Mangrovibacterium diazotrophicum: one gene and its partner. The protein of the gene in region 1 interacts with the protein of each later gene in a pairwise test. Links are inferred from orthologs where the notes say so. Each region holds a gene or a part of one and is shown on either strand. Other genes may lie near its edges.

What was found.
Region 2: the proteins of BC643_RS06740 (region 1) and priA interact in binary tests that used the Escherichia coli proteins (3 or more experiments, as listed by UniProt). The link is inferred for Mangrovibacterium diazotrophicum from one-to-one orthologs.

Annotation. Positions count from the first base shown.
Region 1 is NZ_RAPN01000001.1:1,779,395-1,782,256, reverse strand. What follows is about bases 48-2,862. They hold BC643_RS06740 (single-stranded DNA-binding protein), read right to left. Parts: upstream 1,767-2,862; coding sequence 1,329-1,766; downstream 48-1,328. Other genes in these bases: mutY (A/G-specific adenine glycosylase), read right to left, coding at 1,898-2,862; gldE (gliding motility-associated protein GldE), read right to left, coding at 48-1,309. Outside these bases: more of gldE, read right to left, coding at 1-47. UniProt on the Escherichia coli protein: Plays an important role in DNA replication, recombination and repair. Binds to ssDNA and to an array of partner proteins to recruit them to their sites of action during DNA metabolism. Acts as a sliding platform that migrates on DNA via reptation.
Region 2 is NZ_RAPN01000001.1:2,292,941-2,296,107, forward strand. The notes cover bases 12-3,131. They hold priA (replication restart helicase PriA), read left to right. Parts: upstream 12-395; coding sequence 396-2,867; downstream 2,868-3,131. Other genes in these bases: pfkA (6-phosphofructokinase), read left to right, coding at 12-276; BC643_RS09065 (ParA family protein), read left to right, coding at 3,081-3,131. Outside these bases: more of pfkA, read left to right, coding at 1-11; more of BC643_RS09065, read left to right, coding at 3,132-3,167.

The DNA.
Region 1 (2,862 bases):
CGACTTTAATTTTTTTAATCCGTCTGTTGTCGACACTATCGATGGAGAAGATGAAGTTGAGGCACGAGATTTTCTCGTTCAGCGCCGGTATTTCACCTTTCAGCTCCAGAATCAACCCAGCCAGGGTATCTGCTTCACCTTTGTAGTCGTCGAAAACATGGTCGTCGACCCCGACAATCTTGTAAAAATCGCTAAGTAGAATCTTCCCATCAAACAGGTATTTATTCTCCGCTATTTTGGTGAAGTAGTTTTCATCTTCATCAAACTCATCGGCAATTTCGCCAACAATTTCTTCCAGAATGTCTTCGAGTGTCACAATGCCGGAGCTGCCGCCGTATTCGTCAACAACAATGGCCATGTGCACCTTGTTCTTTTGGAACTCCTCCAACAGGTCATCAATTTTTTTGGTTTCCGGAACATAGAAGGGTGGCCGGATGATGGACTGCCAGTGGAAATTTTCGCGATTGTGTGTATAGGGGAGCAAATCTTTGATGTAAAGAATTCCCCGAATATTATCGAAGGATTCCGAATACACCGGGATACGCGAGTAGCCAGAGTCGTTAATCAGGTTGATCAGCTTGTCGAGTGATTCTTTGATGTCGATGGCTTCAACATCAACGCGTGGCCGCATGATTTCAACAGCATTTTTATTCCCAAACTTGACGATTCCTTCCAGAATATCTTTGTCTTCTGAGATCTCGTGGTCGTCGGTTAACTCCAGCGCCTGTGACAACTCATCAACAGAGATGTTTTGTGAGTGCTTTTGAATTCTGCGATTTACAAATGAAGTTGAGTAAATCAGAATGGCGTTGATCGGGCTGAAGATCCGTTCCAATACATTCAGCGGAAGTGCCATAATTCGAGCGACGCGCAACGAGTGCCGCGTGGCATAAACTTTCGGAATAACTTCGCCGAAAAGCAGCAGGAAGAAAGTAATGACAATGATTTGGAAGATGAAGCCGACTGTAGGCGCATTCGTAAAGTCAACCAGCATTTCAGTGGCGTACGACGACAGAATGACGATGCCTACATTCACAAAATTATTGGCCACCAGGATGGTAGCCAATAATTTTTCCGGATTCTCCAGATTGTGTAATATAAAATGACTATTCTTTTCCTTTTGATTGCTCAACATTTGGCGGTCCTTAGGGCTTATCGAAAAATAAGCGACTTCCGAGCCGGAAATCAGAGCAGACGAAATAAGTAATAATGCAATTAAAAAAAGGCTGATTACAGCCGAACCTGTCAATGGGTGGAAGTACACATCCCACGACAGGGAAAGTAAATGAGGTAAAGGGTCCGTTTCCAATTAGTTAATGTTTTGGTTACTAAAATGGCAGGTCATCTTCTTCCGATGAACTAAAATCAGGTTCATTAACCGATTCTGCCTGTTGATTTTTTGGTTCCGACATTTGCTGGCCACCACCGGTCGACTGTCCTCTCGGTGTCAACATTTCCAGGTTGTCAGCATATATCTCAGTGGTATAGCGCTTATTGCCGTCTTTATCGTCCCACGAGCGGGTGCGAATACGGCCTTCAATGTACAGTTTGTCACCTTTGCTTACGTATTGTTCCACTACTTTAGCCAATCCTCGCCAAACAACGATATTGTGCCACTCGGTTGTGGTTACTTTTTCACCGTTTTTGGCGGTATAACTTTCTGAAGTTGCCAATGAAAAGTTAGCTACAGTCACATCTTTATCCAGATGTCTTACCTCGGGATCCTGTCCCACATTGCCAATTAGAATAACTTTGTTTACTGACATAGTTAGATTCGTTTTAAATTAATAACATTCAATGTACGAAAAATGATAGTCTGTTTGTTTCTGTAACTATCAGTATTTCATGAATGTAGCTATTCTTGTGATGAACGGTGTCATTTCTCAATACGAATGCATCAAAACCAGTTCAAATAATTTAGTTGTTTTTCGACCGGTTTTGGAACAGCGAAGTTAAAAATATCTTTTTTATTCACTTCGATCAAATCGGTTGGGAGATTTTTTTTGTTTTTTAACTGAACGTGAATAAACCGATAGTGAATGTGCTGGTGGCTTAAAACTTGTTTCTTCCAATCGGTCACCTCTGAGATATCACCGATACTATTATTAATAGGTAGCTCTGATTCCAGGTGCAAACTTTCAACTTCCGCTTTGTACGCTGTTTCAATCAAGGGAAATTGATAAAGATTTTTCCAAATATCGTTGGAGGTTCTTTTGGTCAAAAAGGTAGATTCTTCGAGGTCGTAAACCAGATAATTAAAATAACGGTGGCGGATCTTTACTTTACCTTGTTTGACAGGCAGGCGTTCTATCGCTTTTCCCTGCAAAGCAAAACAGCGGTCGCAGAAGGGGCAGGCAGCGCAATTCGGATTTTTTGGAGTGCATTGTATTGCTCCGAATTCCATCACTGCCTGGTTGTGGTCTCCCGGATTATTGCGATCCAGCAAATCTTCCGCCAGTTGTTTGAAGGCTTTTTTTCCCTCTGTACTATCTATAGGTGTGTCGATCCCAAAAATGCGTGAAAGTACCCGGTAGACATTTCCGTCCACCACTGCATATGGCTGTTTGTAGGAGATTGAGGCGATCGCGGCAGCCGTGTATTCGCCAACTCCCTTTAGTTTTATTATATCACTGTATTGTTTTGGGAATTGTCCACCAAACTCCCTGGTGATTGTTTTCGCGGTAAAGTGAAGATTTCGTGCTCGGGAGTAGTACCCAAGTCCTTGCCACAATTTTAATACCTCGTCTTCGGAGGCGGCCGCCAGTTTTTCAACCGTGGGATAGTTCTCTGCGAACCGGTTAAAGTACGCCAATCCTTGATCAATGCGGGTTTGCTGGAGAATAATTTCCGACAGCCATATCA
Region 2 (3,167 bases), 510 kb from region 1 along the record:
GCCAAGGCCGTTGAAGACAACTACCCCAACCTGGACGTTCGAGTTTCCATTCTAGGACACATTCAACGCGGTGGAAAACCATCGGCACGCGACCGGATTGCCGCAACAAAAATGGGTGTTGCTGCTGTTGAAGCTCTGCTCGACGATCAGAAGAGCATCATGATCGGGTTAGTGAAAAACTTCATTGTTGATCACGTTCCGTTCAACAAAGCCGTCAAGCTGAACCACAGCATCGACGAAGATCTGATACACATTCAAAGCATTATCAATATTTAAACACAATCCCCGCTTAGCCAGCGGGGATTTTTGTTATCCGCATTTCCGAGGCAGAAGTTATCAACAGTTCGCAGCGTAACCAAGCTTAACTGAATAAATTTTGCGAAGTTTGTAACACCATGACGGAACAACTTTTTGCCGATGTCATATTGCCCCTCCCCCTGGGTGACATGTTCACCTACCGGATTCCCGCCGATTTTCAAGCCAACATCAAAGTAGGTGTTCGGGTAATTGTACAATTCGGCGCCCGCAAATTTTTCTCCGCACTCGTTTATAAGTTGCACAACAACATGCCGGTCGGCTCCTTCGACATCAAGGATATTGATGCCATTCTGGATCCGGAGCCCATCATCACCCCCGCCCAGATTATTTTATGGGAATGGATGGTCGACTACTATTGCTGCACCATGGGCGAAGTGTACAAAGCGGCACTTCCGTCGGCGCTGAAGCTGGAGAGCCAGACTAAGGTGAGCTTCAACCCCAACTTCAATATGCCTGTTGACATGCCAGGCGAGGAAGAAGCACTGCTGCTGATGTTACAGGGACACGGGCAGGCTAATATTCAAAGCATCAATAAATTCCTCGGGAAAAAATCGGCACTGTCAACGCTGAAAATATTACTGGAAAAGAATGCGGTTTTAATTGAAGAAAAGCTCGCGGATTCCTATTCAGCCAAAGTGCAGCCCTTCATTTTTTTGCACCCAAAACTGGCCAATGATAACGCGATTCGGGAAGCACTTGAAAGCCTGAAAAAAGCGAAAAAACAACAGCAACTGCTCGAATTCTTCCTGGCGGAAACCTTGTACCATGAAGAAAAAAGGCCCAACATCGCCAAGAAAGAACTGTTGGAGCAAAGTGGGATTAGCGACACCGTGTTGCGAACGCTGCTGGAAAAGGAATTCCTGCATTTGCAGGAAATTGAAGTCGGCCGACTGGATTTCAGCAGTGATGGAGAGCAAAAGATATTCGACCTGAACGAGGCGCAAAACAAAGCCTTTTCAGAAATCAAACAATACCAACCAACCGGCAAACCGGTCTTACTGCATGGCGTTACCGCCAGCGGGAAAACCGAAGTGTACATCAAACTGATTGAGGAACAACTGGCACTGGGAAAACAAGTGCTCTACCTGGTTCCGGAGATTGGGTTGACCACACAGCTCATCAACCGGCTGAAACGCGCTTTTGGCGACAAAGCCGGCATTTACCATTCGCGCTTCAACGATTCGGAGCGTGTTGAAATTTGGCTGAACACCCTGCACGAGCGCGAAAAATCGTTCGAAATCATCATTGGCGCACGATCGGCAGCATTGTTGCCCTTCCGCAACCTGGGGCTGATCATCGTTGACGAGGAACACGAAAACAGCTACAAACAGTTCGATCCATCGCCACGCTACAATGCAAGGGACGTGGCCGTTGTGTTGGCCCAGATTCATCGGGCACAGGTGATTTTGGGGACCGCAACCCCTTCGTTCGAGAGCTACTTCAACGTCAAAACCAACAAATACGCTTTGGTTGAGATGAAGGAGCGCTTCCAAAACATAAGCTTGCCAGAAATGGTGATTGCCGATGTTCGGGAAGCTACCAAGCGCAAGCAAATGAAATCGCTGCTCACCCCGGATCTGTACGATTCGATAGAAACAGCATTGAAAAACGAAGAGCAGGTTATTCTTTTTCAAAACCGACGGGGTTTCGCCCCCTACCTGCAATGCGGCACTTGTGGCTGGATTCCGAAATGCAAAAACTGCGACGTCAGCCTCACCTATCATAAGCACCTTTCAGCGCTGGTTTGCCACTACTGCGGTCACACGCAATCGTTACCTGACGGATGCGGCGAGTGCCATTCCGAAGACATAAAGACACGCGGCTTTGGGACGGAGAAAATTGAAGAAGAACTTTCGCTCATCTTCCCAGAGGCGCGCATTGCCCGCATGGATATGGACAGTACCCGGGCCAAAAAAGCCTATGAGCGCCTGATTTACCAGTTCGAAAGCAAACAAATCGACATCCTTGTGGGAACCCAAATGGTAACCAAAGGGCTCGATTTCGATCACGTGAGCGTGGTGGGTATTCTGAATGCTGATCAGTTGCTGAACTACCCCGACTTCCGGTCGTTCGAGCGTTCGTACCAATTGATCGCCCAAGTGAGCGGCCGCGCCGGACGCAAAAACAAACAAGGAAAAGTGATCATCCAGACCACGCAACCGAAGCACCCTGTTTTACTGGAGGTCGCCGAGCACAATTTCATCCAGCTTTTCAACCGCCAAATGTCCGAACGGCAGCTTTTCAAGTACCCGCCCTACTTCAGGTTGGTGAAGGTTGTTTTGAAACACAAAAATCGCGACCGCCTCAACCTGGCAGCCAATCAAATGGCAGCCAAACTCCGGAAACTTTTCGGCTTCAATATTTTGGGACCCGAATACCCATTGGTCGGCCGAATTCAAAGCTGGTACCAGAAAGAAATCTGGGTAAAATTGGAGCGCGACCAAAAACTCATGTCGTCGAAGAAAAAAATACTCGAAGAAATAAAATCGATCAAAACCCAGCCCAACAATGCGGGTCTGGTGGCTTACGCCGATGTTGATCCCATGTAGCATAAACAAAAGGTTGGTTAAAAATTGTAAATCCGGCACGGCGATCCAAAAAATATTATTTTTGCACTCAACGAAAAAGCCAGAAAACTTCCGACCATCATAGCGGAAATCCGTCCGGCTCTTTCCGGTTTTAATTGATTAATTTTTCAAGTTAAGAAGCATTTTCACATAAAATATTAACTTTGAAACTCAGCAAAAAGAGGAAAGAAACCTATGGGAAAAGTAATCGCTTTAGCAAATCAAAAAGGGGGCGTCGGAAAGACAACGACAGCCATCAACCTGGCTGCCAGCTTGGCTGTT